One region of the Azospirillum palustre genome, then DNA from elsewhere that is predicted to be linked to it. Evidence: riboswitches for the same ligand, from Rfam matches in the RefSeq annotation. Region 1 holds a riboswitch; each other region holds the start of a gene.
The links. Region 1 has a riboswitch for manganese ahead of CRT60_RS09455 (manganese efflux pump MntP). Riboswitches for the same ligand answer to the same signal wherever they lie in the genome.
Positions count from the first base shown of each region.

Region 1 (5,027 bases):
TTCCAGGGAATCGTTGAGGGCCTGGATCGCGCGCTGCGCCTGCATGAGGGCGCGCGTGTAGCCGACCGCGATCCACACGGCGCCGCCGACGACCAGCAGGATGAACAGGCCGCCCAGGATCGCCACCCATCCCGACGTCCTGGCCTGCCCGGTCAGGGCGCGGAGCTGGGTGTCGAGCTGGGCATCGGCGGGGGTGATCAGCTCGTCGAGCGAGCGCCGGGCATCGTCCATCAGCCGCATGCCGCGGCCGGTGCGCACGATGGCCAGGGAGTCTTCCCGGCGTCCGGCCCCCATCAGGGCGATGGTCTCCGCCAGTTCCTCCCGCTTTGCGGCGGCCAGACCGACGAGACGGTCGACGATGTGCAGCTCGCCGGCATCGCCGTCGACCAGTTCGCGCAGCCGGGCGATGGTGGCGTCCACCGCCGCGACCGCCGCCTCGTAGGGCTTGAGATATTGGCGGTCCTCGGTCAGCAGGTAGCCGCGCTGTCCGATCTCGGCATCCTGCAACTGGCTGAGCAGTGTCCCGGCGGCGACCCGCAGGGCCGTTATCCGGCTGACGGAGCGGGAATATTGCTGGGTGCTGTCCGCCAGCCATCCCGACATCATGATGATCGCCAGCAGCGCGAAGGCGGCGGCGAGCAGCATCAGAAGGGCACGGCGGGTGACTGTGCTGCCGGACGTGGGCATCGCGGAGAGCCGTGCGGTGCGAGGAAGGGTAAGCCCCTCTACCAATTCGCAGGAGGGTTGGCAACCGGCGGCACGGTCGGCACCCTTCCATCTTTCGTCATTTTTTGAAGCTGTTGGGACGGACGAATGGTTTTCCGCAGCTGCACACTGGCCTTACAGTCATGCCATCGACCTGACCGGAAGGAGCGTGCGCGCGATGGAGCCCATCCTGTGGGAATGGATCAACGCCCTGGCGCGGTGGCTGCACGTCATCACCGCCATCGCCTGGATCGGATCGTCCTTCTACTTCATCCATCTCGACGCCTCGCTGCGCAAGCGGACAGGGGCGCCGTCCGGGACGGCGGGCGACGCCTGGCAGATTCACGGCGGCGGCTTCTACCACATGACCAAATACATGGTCGCCCCGCCGCAGTTGCCGGAGGATCTGACCTGGTTCAAGTGGGAATCCTACGCGACGTGGCTCAGCGGCTTCTTCCTGATGTGCGTGCTCTATTACCGCGGCGCCGACCTGTTCCTGATCGACCAGGACGTGCTGGCGCTCAGCCATTGGCAGGCGGTGGCGATCAGCGTCGGGGCGCTGGTGGCGGGCTGGGTCGCCTATGACCTGATGTGCAAGTCGCCGCTCGGCCGCAACGACGGGGCGTTGGCTGTCGCCGGCTTCGTCATGCTGGTGGCGACGGCCTGGGGCATGACGAAGATCTTCAGCGGGCGCGGCGCCATGTTGCAGGTCGGCGCCCTGATGGCGACGATGATGGCCTGCAACGTCTTCATGCTGATCATCCCGAACCAGCGCAAGACGGTGGCCGCCATGCTGCGCGGCGAGACGCCGGACCCGTCGCTGGGCAAAAAGGCCAAGCAGCGCTCGCTGCACAACAACTACCTGACCCTGCCGGTCGTCTTCCTGATGCTGTCCAACCATTACCCGCTGGTCAGCTCCACCCGCTACAACTGGGCGATGGTGGCGCTGGTCCTGGTGGTCGGCACGGCGATCCGCCATTTCTTCAACAGCCGCCATGCCGGCAAGCCGACGCCCTGGTGGACCTGGGGTGTGGCCGCCGCCGGCATGCTGGGCTGCATCTGGCTCAGCACCATGGGGCCGGCGACGGCCGACACCGCCGCTGCGGCGCCGGTCAAGGTCGGCTACGCCCAGGTGGAGGAGATCGTCGCCACCCGATGCAGCATGTGCCATGCCGCCCAGCCGGTGTGGGAGGGCATCGCCACCCCGCCGCGCGGCGTCGTGCTGGAAGGCGACGGCATCCGCCGCCATGCCGAGCAGATCCGCCTGCAAGCCGGCTACAGCAGCGCCATGCCCCCCGCCAACATCACCGGAATCACCCCGCAGGAGCGGGCGGTGTTGGCGGCGTGGTCCGGGAACATTAAGTAACCCTCCCTCACAGCACTCCATCGAACCGGACCCCCATGCCCGACCAGTCTATCGCCGTCCCCGTTTCCGCCGCCATCCGCGGACGCCTGCTCAGCTTCCATCGCGCGCCCGCCGGGCCGGGCGATCTCGATTGCCTGACCTATTGTGAGGACGGGCTGCTACTGGTCGGGGCTGACGGGCGGATTCTGGAGGTCGGCGACTGGGACGATCTGCGCGGCCGGGTTCCGGACGGGGTGGCGGTCGACGACCACAGCGGCAAGCTGGTGCTGCCGGGCTTCATCGACACCCACATCCATTTCCCGCAGACCCAGGTCATCGCCTCCTACGGCGCCCAGCTGCTCGACTGGCTGGAGAAATACACCTTCATCGAGGAGCAGCGCTTCGCCGATCCGGCCCATGCCGCCGCCAACGCATCCTTCTTCATGGACGAGCTGCTGCGCAACGGCACGACCACGGCGGTGGTCTATGGCTCCGTCCACCCGCAGTCGGTCGATGCCCTGTTCGCCGAGGCCGAGGCGCGCGGCGCCGGGCTGATCGCCGGCAAGGTGATGATGGACCGCCATGCCCCCGCCGCCCTGACCGATACAGCCGACAGCAGCTACCGCGACGGCAAGGATCTGATCGGCCGCTGGCATGGGACCGGGCGGCAGCGCTATGCCGTGACGCCGCGCTTCGCCATCACCTCGACCGAGGCGCAGCTGGAGGCCGCCGGTGCGCTGCTGCGCGAGCATCCCGGCGTCCACATGCAGACCCATCTGTCGGAGAACACCGACGAGATCGCCGAGGTGGGCCGGCTGTTTCCCGGTGCGCGCGACTACACCGACGTCTACGACCGTTTCGGGCTGCTGGGACCGACCTCGCTGTTCGGCCACTGCATCCATCTGTCGGACGCGGAGATGGCCCGGCTGTCGGAGAGCAGCTCGGTCGCCGTCTTCTGCCCGACCAGCAACCTGTTCATCGGCAGCGGCCTGTTCGACCTCGACGCCCTGTCGAAGCCGGAGCGGCCGGTGCGCACCGCCATCGCCACCGATGTCGGCGGCGGCACCAGCTATTCCATGCTGCGCACGGCGGCGGAGGCCTACAAGGTGCTGCAACTGCGGCGGCAGAACCTGCCGGCGCTCGCCGCCTTGCACTGGATGACTCGCGGCAATGCCGAGGCGCTGGGCATGGCCGGCGAGATCGGCAGCCTGGAGCCCGGCCGCTGGGCCGACCTCGTCGTGCTCGATCCCGCCGCGACGCCGGCTATGCGACATCGCATGAAGGCGGTGGACGGCGATCTGGAGGAGGAGCTGTTCATCCAGGTGACGCTGGGCGACGACCGCTCGGTGGCTGCCACCTATCTGCGCGGCCGCAATTCGCACCTGCGGCAAACCGGCGCTTGACCCAAGCCCCTAGTCCCTGTAGGACTTCCGCCGTCATTGGGGAGTAGCCACCCGCCGGCAGCGATCCGGTGGGGTTCGCGTCAACAGACTTGGATGGTTCCGGCCTTCGGCCGTTACCGCCATGGCGCGCACGGCGACCAAAGGGTCGACCCGGCGAGACCAGTGGATCGGACATCTCCGCGGCCAGCCGGAGTCCGCCCGATTCCACTGTGTTGTCTGGCCCGGGAATAGCCATGATCGCCACGTCCCTCGCGCTCGCTTTCAGCCTTTCGATGGATAGCTTCGCCGCCGCTCTCGGCCGCGGTGCCTGTTCGCGCCGTGCCGGTTTGCCGGAAGCGGTGCGGGTGGGGGCCGCCTTCGGCGTCTGCCAGTTCGCCATGCCGCTGGTCGGCTGGGGCATCGGCATCGCCTTCGCCAGTCTGGTGGAGTCGGTCGATCACTGGATCGCCTTCGGCCTGCTGCTGGCGGTCGGCGGTGCGATGCTGCGCAACGCCATTATGGACGGCGAGGATGAGGGCGAGGAGGATTGCGGCCCGGTGCGCAGCGTGCGCGCCGAATGGCTGGCCCTGCTGACCACCGCCGTCGCCACCAGCATCGACGCCGCCGCCGTGGGGGCGGGGCTGGCGCTGGTCGATGTCGACATGGTGACGACCTCGGCGCTGATCGGCGTGGTGACCTTCGCGGTCGCCTTCGGCGGCGTGCTGATCGGCAAGGCCGCGGGCAACCATCTGGGCCGCTGGGCCGAGATGGCCGGCGGCGTCGTGCTGATCGGGCTGGGCGCGAAGATCCTGCTGGAGCACACGATGGGGTGACCTGGCGGGGTGACCTTGGCGGGGTGAGGAGGCAGACGCCTCCTCCTTCCCGTAGCTCTTACTCCGCCAGCGTCATCCCCATTTCCCAGAAGTCCGCTTCCAGCCGGGACGCCTGCCGGAAGATGGTCAGCAACCGGGGAAAGCGCGCCTCGGTCATGCCGTCGGCCGCCAGCCGGTCCAAATTCTCCCGCGCCGCCCGCGCCACCTCCTGATAGGCATCGCCGGCATATTCGGCGATCCAGACACGGTAGGGGTTGGCATCGTCGAGCGCACCCGGCAGCGCCGCCAGCCGGCGGCCGATCTCGGCATAGCCGATGATGCAGGGGCTGAGCGCGACATGCAGGTCCAGCAGGTCGCCGCGCAAGCCGGTTTCCAGCACATAGCGGGTGTAGGCCATCGTCGCCTTTGACTCCGCCGCCTGCTCCAGTTCGGCGGCCGGCAGGCCCCAGCCGGCGCACAGGCCGACATGCAGGTCCATCTCCATGTCGAGGATCGCCTTCAGCCCGTTCAGCGAGGCCCGCATCTCGCGCAGGTCGCGGCCCTTGTAGATGGCGAGCGCATAGGCGCGGGCGAAATGGATCAGGAACAGGTAGTCCTGCACCAGATAATGGCGGAAGCACTCCTGCGGCAGCGTGCCGTCGCCCATCCCGCGCACGAAGGCATGGTCGACATAGGCCGACCAGTCCGGCCGCGCCCCGGCGACGAGCCGGTCGAACAGGTCGGGTGTGGCAGGGTCGGCGGCGGTGGGCGGGGTCATGGCGG
Region 1 covers NZ_PDKW01000039.1:729,999-735,025, forward strand. Annotated here, with positions in the region: gene CRT60_RS09440 (sensor histidine kinase) at 1-687, opposite strand, end outside; gene CRT60_RS09445 (urate hydroxylase PuuD) at 884-2,071, shown strand; gene guaD (guanine deaminase) at 2,107-3,453, shown strand; yybP-ykoY riboswitch at 3,480-3,604, shown strand; gene CRT60_RS09455 (manganese efflux pump MntP) at 3,687-4,265, shown strand; gene tenA (thiaminase II) at 4,324-5,022, opposite strand.

Region 2 (5,027 bases), on a different contig from region 1:
GGTTCTTCGCTTTCGGCCTCGTTGCGCTGCTGTATCTGGTCACCGAGGAGCTACTGACCGAAGCGCATGAGGTACGGGACACGCCGATGATGCCGGTAGCATTCTTCGTCGGTTTCCTCGGGCTGATTTACCTTGAGGAGTTCCTGTAGCGTCAGGAAAAATCTAGTTCGCTTGGGCCACCAGACGGAGGTGTCGCCCGGAGGGCTAGCTCTTCGCCTTTCCCGGCACCAAGGTCAACAGTCCGACCAGGGTGATCAGCGCGAATGCGGCGCCAGCCAGGAACGTTGCATTCGGACCCACCGCGGTCCATAGCACCCCGGCCACGGTGCTGGCGGCCAACAGGAAAATTCCGGTCAGAAGATTGTAGAGGCCAAAGCCCGTTCCCCGAAGGTCTGCGGGCGTGGCATCGGCGACGAAGACCGCGAGCAGACCCTGGGTAGCGCCCATGTGGAGTCCCCACAGCGCAACTCCGGCCAGGACGGCCGGCGCGGAACCAGCTGCCGCGAGAACCAGGTCCGCCACGACCAGCAGGCCGACTCCCACAGCCAGCAAGTTGCGTCGGTCCAACCGATCGGCCAGACGTCCCAACGGGTAGGCGGAAATCGCGTAGACGATGTTCATGACGATCAGAACCAGCGGCGCGTAGGCATCCTGCACACCCACACTCTGAGCGCGCAATAGCAAGAAGGCCTCGCTGAATCGCGCCAGCGTCAGCACTGATGCAAGCATCACCACACGCCAGAAGGTCCCATCCAGCCGCCGCAGCTGACCACGCCGGATCGGGAAACGGCGCGGTTCGCCGGACGCTTCCCGGTCGGGCTCGCGCACGCCGAACAGGATCACCGCGACGGCGATCAGAGCCGGGACGACCGCAATCCAGAACACAAGGCGGAAGTTGTCGTCGCTAAGGACCATCAACAGCATGGCAAGTGCGGGGCCGGCGAATGCTCCCACCGTGTCCATCGATTGCCGCAGCCCGAAGGCGGCGCCACGCAGGTCGGGCGGCGTCACCTCGGCGACCAACGCATCGCGCGGCGCCCCGCGAACACCTTTGCCGATGCGGTCGAGAAAGCGGGCGAGCAGCACCGAGGCCAGCGTATCGGCGAGCGGAAACACCGGCTTGGTCAGTGCGGCCATGCCATAGCCAAGCAGCAGCAACGGCTTGCGCCGCCTGGCCCAATCGCTGACCACGCCTGAGAAGACCTTGGTGATGGATGCCGTCGCCTCGGCAATGCCCTCGATGAGACCCACCGACAGCGCACTGGCGCCGAGGACCGAAACCAGGAACACCGGCAGAAGACTGTGGATCATCTCCGAGGAGACGTCCATGAACAGGCTGACGAAGCCCAGAGCGACGACGCTGCGGGGTATGGAGCGGAGCGACAAAGTTGACCTCGCTGCTTTCGTTCACTACCGGGCAGTGTAATCGTGGTGCGGCAAGCTGCGCCCATGGACGTGGTGTTTGCATGGCTCCTGCCGGCAGGAGACCTGCGGAAGAGATCAGGGGAACAAGTCGAGATGCTCGACGAGGATCGAGCATCCCAAGCCGATCAGCGCGATGCCACCGAGCGCTTCCACCACCTTGCCGAAGCGCACGCCCACCGCCTTGCCGATCATCATGCCGATGGTGGTCATCGCAAAGGTGGCGAGACCGATCGACAGAGCGATGAGGATGATGTTGGTGTCCAGGAGCGCCAGGGAAACGCCGACCGCGGCGGCATCGATGCTGGTGCCGACCGCTGTGGCGACCAGCGTCCAGGGGCTGGACCCGGTGGAGGCATCATCCTCGCCCTCTTGGGACTGGAAGCCCTCCCAGACCATTTTGCCGCCGACGAGGCCGAGCAGAGTAAATGCGATCCAATGGTCGACGGCAGTGACGAAGCCTGCCGCAGCCAGGCCCAATGCCCAGCCGATCAATGGCGTGATTGCTTCGACGGCGCCGAAAACCAAGCCGCCTTTGAGGGCAGCCGGGAAGGTGGGTCGGCGGGATGCACCACGGCCGATGGAGGCGGCAAAGGCATCGGCCGACATGCTGAGCGACAACACGGCAATCGATAGAGGAGTCATCGTCCATCCCGCCGGTCTTGTGAGACAGCGCGTTCGAGAATCCGGCCGGCGCGGATCGTCGAACACACTGGTCTCGCTAGGCAGACGATCGTCCACTGAACGCGCCATGCGTCCTTGAGCGCAAGAATGTTGACGTGTTCCCGGCTAGCTGCCGGAAGCTACTCCCCAATGGGCGCGACACTACAGCTCTGTATTTTCATCGTCAACCCTCGGCGAGCGGCTTTGGCATGGTATATTGCGCTTCCAACTCCTTTGCTTTACTCGATTTATGGTTGGGATAGCTAAACATTAAAATACTTTCATTTCCCAACAAGTTTTCCTCTTTATGTCGACCGGCTGGAAGCGGTCGGCGATCTCCTCGGAGACGGGGCCTCGCCGTCGGCTTTCCACAAGTGCGGCGGCGAGGAACCATAGCCGCGCTTGGGTGTCACCGGCTTCCGGCCTCTGCAACAAGCAGCCGTTCAATCTTCCGGGCGGCAACCTCCTCTCCCTCATGGATGTCCAGCGTCGAGCGCAGGCGCCCCGCCGAGTCCAGCAGCAGGATCGTCGCGCTGTGGTCCATGGTGTAGCCGCCGTCTTCCTGCGGTACCTTCCGGGAAAAGATGCCGAGGCTCTTCAGGGCCGCCGCCATCTGATCGGGTGCGCCAGTGACGCCATGGATGCGGGGGTCGAACAGGTCGGTGTAATCGGCCATGACGGCGGGGGTGTCCCGTTCCGGATCGACGGTCAGGAACAGCGGCCGGATCGCCTCTCCCCGCGGCCCGAGCGACCGGAGCAGGTTTGCCACGTAGGACAGGGAGGTCGGGCAGACATCGGGACAGTGGGTGAAACCGAACACCATCACCGTTGGCCGTCCCGGCAGATCGGCGGGCGTGAAGGGCTGGTTCCGCTCGTCCAGCAGCTGCCATCGGCTGCCCTCAGCCAGCGGGCGGGCGGGGTCCGGCTGTGTGGCAGGCGGACCGCCGGACGAAGCCCGCCAGAGCAGCACAAAGCCCGCGACGAGCGCCACGCCCACTGCCGACCACAGAATGAGACGAAGGTGGTGCAGCGTCATCCGGCGGTCACTCCGGCCCCATGGCGCCGGCCCGGCCGACCGTCACCGGCACCGCGACCGTTCCCGCCCGTTCAAAGGTCACGGTCAGCGGAAAGGACTGGCCCGGCTTCAGCCCGCCCTTCAGATCCATCAGCATGATGTGCGTACCGCCCGGCTTCATCTCCAAGGCACCGCCGGCGGGGACGCTCAGCGGACCGGTTTCGGCCATGCGCAGCACGTCGCCATCCTGCTTGGTTTCATGAGGCATGGCATGCCCGGCGACCGGAGCCTCCAGAGCGACGATGCGGTCGGGCTGGGCACCGCCGTTGCGGATCGTCAGATAGACCGCCCCGGTCTGGGCCGAGGGAATGGTCGCGCGCGCCCAGGCCTGCTCAATCGATAGGGCTCCGGTACGGACGGTTTCGGCGGCGGCCGGCAGGGCACAGGCGGCGAAGAGGACGGCGCCTGCCGTCAGGATCGATTTCACGGTCAATGCTCCTTGGGATGAAATGGACTGGCTGGCATCGCACCGCCTGGTCGGCGGCCGGGAGAGGTTCGATCTTCGGCCGGCGCAGCAGCCGAAGAGCGTTCAGGGTGACGATGACCGTCGCCCCGGTGTCGGCGAGAATGGCCAGCCAGAGGTCGGTCGCGCCGATCAGGGTGGTCACGAGGAAGATCGCCTCGAGGCCGAGGGCGAAGGCGACATTGTGGCGGATGTTGGCAACCGTGGCCCGCGACAGAGACCGCGATGTCGCTGATACCGGACAGCCGCCGCAGGGCAGTTTCGATTTTGGTGACGCAACTTGGACAGTCCATACCGTCCACCCGGTAGCGCAGACTCTGCCCGCCGGCGCTGTTCATCGCATCCAGGGCCGTGCCGTCCTGCATCATCCACTCCACCCTTGCCGGTCCGGTTCTTGCCTGCGGCCCTCGTCGACCATGCATCCTCCAGCAACTGGAGGATCAAGGCCGAATTGCCGGAAGCTCCGGAATTTTCCTGATCCGGCCGTCAGGGTGCCGGCAGCAGGGGCGTCACGGCCTTTTTGAAGTCCTCGAACGGCAGAACCCCTTTGTAGGTCTTGCCGCCGATCACGAAGGACGGCGTGGAATTCACGCTGTGGAGCCGTTCGCCGTCCAAGCGGGATTGCAGGATCGCATCCTGGAGTGCCTGGTCGTTGCGGCAGGCGTCATAGGCGGTGCGGGACAGACCGGCGAGCGCGCCGAGACGGGCGAGGACCTCCACCGGATCCTTGGCGTGCGACCAGTCGTCCTGCTTGGCGAACAGCACCGAGAGCAGCGGGAAATAACGCTCCGGTGTCACACAGCGGGCCAGGGTCGCGGCCTCCACACCGCTTCGGTCGAGCGGGAAATCGCGATAGACGATGCGGATTTTGCCGGTATCGACCAGTTCCTGCTTCACCTGCGGCAAAACCGTGTTGTGGAAGGTGGCGCAGTGATGGCAGGTGAGCGAGGCGTACTCGATCACCTCGACCGGAGCCTGGGGATCACCCAGCACGCGCGGCATGGTGGCCGTGACCGGAACGGCAGCGGTGACGGCGGTGGGCGTCTGCGCCGGAACGGCGCCGGCCACCAGCCAGACGGCGAGCGGCGCGGCGAACAGAACGGCGGCACGAAGGGTGCGGCTTGCGAACATGACGATGGAACATCCGATGGCGGGGGGAGGCGACGGGACGCAGCCTGTGCGGCGCCCGAAGCCTTCCTGATTGCGAGGCGAAGCCGGTTGGCGGGCTTTCAAGGAAAGCCGTTCCATAGGGCAGCGGACCGGCGGACGGACTTGTCCGCCGGGATGCGCTCAGACAGCCATGGACGCGATCGGAGGTCGCTGGTCGGGAGCCAAATCCCGTCCCGCTGCGAGGATTGGCGAAACAGGACGGTACCGCTCAGCCACCTGGGCGGGGAATGCCGC
Region 2 covers NZ_PDKW01000040.1:18,971-23,997, forward strand. Annotated here, with positions in the region: gene CRT60_RS10070 (ZIP family metal transporter) at 1-149, shown strand, start outside; gene CRT60_RS10075 (MFS transporter) at 205-1,386, opposite strand; gene CRT60_RS10080 (manganese efflux pump MntP) at 1,501-2,043, opposite strand; yybP-ykoY riboswitch at 2,146-2,246, opposite strand; gene CRT60_RS10085 (SCO family protein) at 2,495-3,121, opposite strand; gene CRT60_RS10090 (copper chaperone PCu(A)C) at 3,129-3,587, opposite strand; partial or broken gene CRT60_RS37760 (hypothetical protein) at 3,875-4,045, opposite strand; gene CRT60_RS10100 (DsbA family protein) at 4,110-4,754, opposite strand.
Region 2: linked by a shared signal. The riboswitch ahead of CRT60_RS10080 (manganese efflux pump MntP) and the one ahead of CRT60_RS09455 (manganese efflux pump MntP) in region 1 are both predicted to bind manganese.

Region 3 (5,027 bases), on a different contig from region 1:
CACGGTGCGTTCGCGGATGGCGCCGGGCAGGTCGTCGTCGAGTTCGGGGACGGTGACGGCGGGCGGGTCTTCCGGGCGCGGCGCCCGCAGCGTTTCCTCCATCATGTCCCGCGAGGGGTGGCGGGCGGTCCCAGGACCGGGGATGAGGCCGAGCCGCTCGGCCAGCCAGCGCACGGTGGCGGGATCGCCGGACGTGACCAGCCGCTCGATCTGCTCGGCCACCAGCACCCGCAGCGAGGACAGCCGCAGTTCGGCCTCGCGGTTCAGCGCCTGCCGCTCCCACCAAACCCTGTGACGAAAATCCTTGGAGCCGTAATAGGCCCGCCACAGCGTCGTACGGCTGCACCCCATGGCGCGCGAGACCTGAAGGAAGCTGTTGCCGCGCGCCAGCATGCCGGCGGCCATGATCCACTGCTCTTCATGGAACTGCGAACCGGGAACCAGCGAGCCTTCGGCAGGTGTCGGCGGCTCTTCGGCCCAGCGGGGGAAATTGTCGCCGGTGAAGCTGCGGGGATCGAGGGGCATGGCAAGGCTCCGCGGTTGGGAAAAACACGCGGCAAGCCTATAAGGAATTTCCCCAATTTATAGGATTATTTTCATTTCCCGCATCGCCGCTCGCCGTCGCTCCCCACCGCTCCCGGTCAGGCGAACAGGTCGAGATGCTCGACCAGGATCGAGGTTCCGAGCGCGATCAGAGCCAACCCGCCGAGCACCTCGACGATCTTGCCCATGCGATGGCCGACGGCCCGGCCGATCAGCATGCCGATGGTGGTCATCGCGAAGGTGGCGAAGCCGATGGACAGGGCGATGGTGACGATGTCGGATCCGAGAAAGGCCAGGGAGACGCCGACCGCCGCCGCATCGATGCTGGTGCCGACCGCCGTTGCGACCAGCGTCCACGGGCTGGCGCGCCGGGCCTGCCGCTCCGGATCGTCGGTCTCCGGCTGGAAGCCTTCCCAGACCATCTTGCCGCCGACCAGCGACAGCAGCAGGAAGGCGATCCAGTGATCGACGGCGGCGACATAGCTGGCCGCCGCCAGCCCGAGCGCCCAGCCGACCAGCGGCGTGATGGCCTCGACCACGCCGAACACCAGCCCGCCCTTGATGGCGACGGCGACGCTGGGGCGCTGCGACGCGCCACGGCCGATGGAGGCGGCGAAGGCGTCGGCAGACATGCTGAGCGAGAGGACGGCGATTGAAAGAGGGGTCACGGAGCGGATCCGTGCCGGACATATGAGACAGCATGTCCGAAATCCGGCCGGCGCGGACCCTCGGGCACACTGGTCTCGCTAGGCAGACGGATGTCCGCTGAACGTGCCATGCACCGCATCGGGCACAAGAATGTTGACACGTTCCCGGCGAGGCGCCGGAAGCTACTCCCCAACTGCGGCGACCATATAGCGGCAGTCATTGGGCGTCAACCGGCAGGATGCCGGCTCCATTCGACTTTCAAGATCATGGAATGTCAGACGGAGAGCCTGCGCTTTCCCTTCATTACTTTTCAATTAAAAATTTTTCACTCTATAGAGGAAGGTATAATTCAGTGCCGGGTCTGCGGGCGCGACGGACGCCGGTCTACAACGTGGCGCAGACCATCCCCAAGGAGACCGGGCGGCCCTATGCGCTGATCGAGGTTTGAGGATCCCCTCTCCCCGGAAGGGAGAGGGGATCCTGGTGCGGCGGAAGCCCCGCTCAGAACACCCAGAGCTGTTCCGGCGGCAGGTGCAGCCAGTGGGTGCCGGCCGCCAGCGGGCGGCCGAAGGCGCGGAGCGTCTGGTCGCCGCAGCGGAAGACATGCTCCCAGTGGCTGCCGAGATAGAGCGAGGTCTCCAGCTGGGCCGGGATGCGATTCTCGCCATCCCCTCCCCCCGGGCCGTCCACCACGTCGACCTGTTCCAGGCGGATGACGCCGGTGGCCTCCTCCGACACGCCCTTGCCGGCGCGGTCCTTGCCCCACAGCGGATGGCCGGACAGCTCGATGCGGGCGTAGCCGCCGCGCTTGTCCTGCACCCGGCTCTTGATCTGGTTGTTGACGCCCATGAACTCGGACGCGAACAGGCTGACCGGCTCGGTGTAGAGCTGTTCCGGCGTGCCGGCCTGGACAATGCGGCCGCCGTCGAGCAGGACGATGCGGTCGGCGATCGCCATCGCCTCGACCTGATCGTGGGTGACGAAGACGGCGGTCAGGTTCATCCGCTTGATCAGCGTGCGGATCCAGATGCGCGCCTCCTCGCGCAGCTTGGCGTCGAGGTTCGACAGCGGCTCGTCGAGCAGGATGACCGGCGGGTTGTAGACCAGCGCGCGGGCCAGTGCCACGCGCTGCTGCTGGCCGCCCGACATCTGGTGCGGATAGCGGTCGCCGAGATGGCCGAGCCCGACGCCGTCGAGAACGGCGGCGACGCGCTGCTGAAGCTCCGCCTTGGCCACGTTGCGCAGGCGCAGGCCGTAGGCGACGTTCTCGAACACCGTCTTGTGCGGCCACAGCGCGTAGGACTGGAAGACCAGCCCGAGGCCGCGCTTCTCCGACGGCACGTTGAGGCCGGCGGCGGCGTCGAACACCGGCTGGTCGCCGATGGAGATGACGCCCTTCTTCGGCTCCTCCAGCCCGGCGATGGAGCGCAGAAGCGTGGTCTTGCCGCTGCCCGACCGGCCGAGCAGGGCGACGATCTCGCCCTGGGCGAAGGTGGCGGTGATGCCCTTCAGGATCTCGGTGCTGCCGTAGGACAAATGCAGGTCGTCGATGATGAGCTTAGCCATGGGAGCGTTTCCCGAAGAGCGACATCAGCAGCAGGCCGCCGCCGATCATCGCGATGTTGACGGTGGAGAGCGCAGTCACGAGGTCGACGGCACCGGTGCCCCACAGCGAGACCAGCAGCGAGCCGATCACTTCGGTGCCGGGGGCCAGCAGATAGACACCCGTGGAGTATTCGCGCATGAAGGTGACGAAGATCAGCAGCCAGCTGGAGAACAACCCGACCTTGACCAGCGGGATCGTCAGGTCGCGCGACACCCGGCCGGGGCTGGCGCCGACGATGCGGCCGGCCTCTTCCAGTTCGGGGCCGATCTGGAGCAGCGCGCCGCTGACCAGACGCATGCCGTAGGCGAGCCAGACCAGCGTGTAGGCGACCCAGATGGCGATCATGGTCTGGCGCAGCGGCGACAGGAAGGGCGTGAACAGGAAGACCCAGAAGATCGCCAGACCGGCGACGAGGCCCGGCATGGCGCGGGGCAGCAGGACCAGATAGTCCATCAGCCTGGTCCAGCCCGACTGCCAGCGGTGGGCGGCGAGGTTCAGCATGGTGTAGACGCCGACCGACAGCGCCCCGCCGACCGACGCGATCAGCAGCGTGTTGACGATGCCGCGGGTCAGGTTGGGGAACTCCATCAGCTCGCGGAAATGCGCCAGCGTCAGCACGTCCAGCAGGTTGACGCCCTCGCCCCAGCTCGACACGAAGGCGCGCAGCACCAGGCCGCTGATCGGCACCACCACGGTGAACAGCAGCCACGCGGTGATCATCGCCGCCGCCGGCCAGCGCCAGACGCCGATGGACACCGGCTTCTGCGCCGCGGCCTTGCCCTTCACCGAGACGTAGCGGTTGGCGGCGCGCAGCAGGAAGCGCTGGAGCGCCACCAGCGGCAGGGCGATGCAGATGATCGCCACCACGACCACCGCCATCAGCTGGTAGGATGGCGTGCCCAGCTTGTTGGTCAGCTTGTAGAGGTAGGTCGCCAGCACGAGGATGCCCTCGGGGTCGCCCAGCACCAGCGGCAGGCCGAACAGCTCGAATCCCAGGAAGAAGACCAGCACGGCGGCGTAGAGGATGTTCGGCATCACCATCGGCAGGCTGACGGTCAGCGCCGTGCGCAGCGGGCCGGCACCGGTCATGCGCGCCGCCTCCTCGACGTCGGAGCCCAGGCTGCGCAGGGCCGACGAGGTGTAGAGGAAGACGTGCGGGACGTGGGTCAGGCCGGCGATGACGATCAGCGTCGTCTTGGAGTAGAGATACCAGGGGACGAAGCCGAAGACGCCCTTGAACCACAGCGTGACGAAGCCCGCCGGGCCGAGGCTGACCACGAAGCCGAAGGCCAGCACCACCGACGACACGAACATCGGCACGAGGATCACCGGCTCGATCCAGCGGCGGCCCGGCAGGTCGGTGCGGGCCATCAGGAAGGCGAGCATGGCGCCGACCGGCACCGCGATGGCGGTCATGCCGAAGGCGATGACGCACGAGTTGTAGAGGGCGTCGAAGAAATCCTCGTCGTCCAGGACGAACTCGTAGGCGCTGAACGTGAAGGCGGTCTTGGGCTGGAAGAACGGCCCGTCGAGGAAGCTCTGGTAGACGACCAGGCCGATCGGGGCCAGCACGGCAATCGCCATGGCGACGATCACCGCGATGCGCGTCGCGCGGTTCATGGGGGATTTCCTTGATTCGGCGGCTTTGGCGCTAAAAGCCCTCTCCCGTCCCGGGAGAGGGAGGGGACCCACGCCATTGGCGTGGGGAGGGTGAGGGGGATTCCAAGGGTCCCGAACCGCACGGCTTCGTGCCTCACCCCTCACCCTTCCCAAGCTTCGCTTGGGCCCCTTCCCTCTCCCGAGGCGGGAGAGGGAGATTGACGACTGTTACTTCCCCTGGAGGGCCTTCTGCCAGTCCTTCAGGAACTTCAGGCGCTTCACCTGGTCGAGGTAGGTCAGCAGTTCCGGGCCGACATGGATCGGGCGCAGCGTGCTTTCCGGGATGCCGGCGGTCGGGTTGGCGCTCGCCAGATCGGTGCGGATCGAGCCCATGTAGCGGGCCTGCATCGCCTGCTGGCCCGGCTTCGACAGCAGATAGTCGAGGAACAGCCTGGCGGCGTTCGGGTGCTTGGCGCCCTTCGGGATGAAGGCGATGCGCGACATCACGATGGTGTAGTCGGACGGCAGAACGATGCCCAGCGACTCCGGGTCCTTGTGCTGGCGCTCGTAGACGTAGGAGCCGATCATGTTGTAGCCGATGGTGTGCTCGCCGGACGTCAGGCGCTCGATC
Region 3 covers NZ_PDKW01000041.1:846,616-851,642, forward strand. Annotated here, with positions in the region: gene CRT60_RS17420 (hypothetical protein) at 1-525, opposite strand, end outside; gene CRT60_RS17425 (manganese efflux pump MntP) at 642-1,211, opposite strand; yybP-ykoY riboswitch at 1,213-1,390, opposite strand; gene CRT60_RS17430 (ABC transporter ATP-binding protein) at 1,693-2,757, opposite strand; gene CRT60_RS17435 (ABC transporter permease) at 2,750-4,417, opposite strand; gene CRT60_RS17440 (ABC transporter substrate-binding protein) at 4,625-5,027, opposite strand, start outside.
Region 3: linked by a shared signal. The riboswitch ahead of CRT60_RS17425 (manganese efflux pump MntP) and the one ahead of CRT60_RS09455 (manganese efflux pump MntP) in region 1 are both predicted to bind manganese.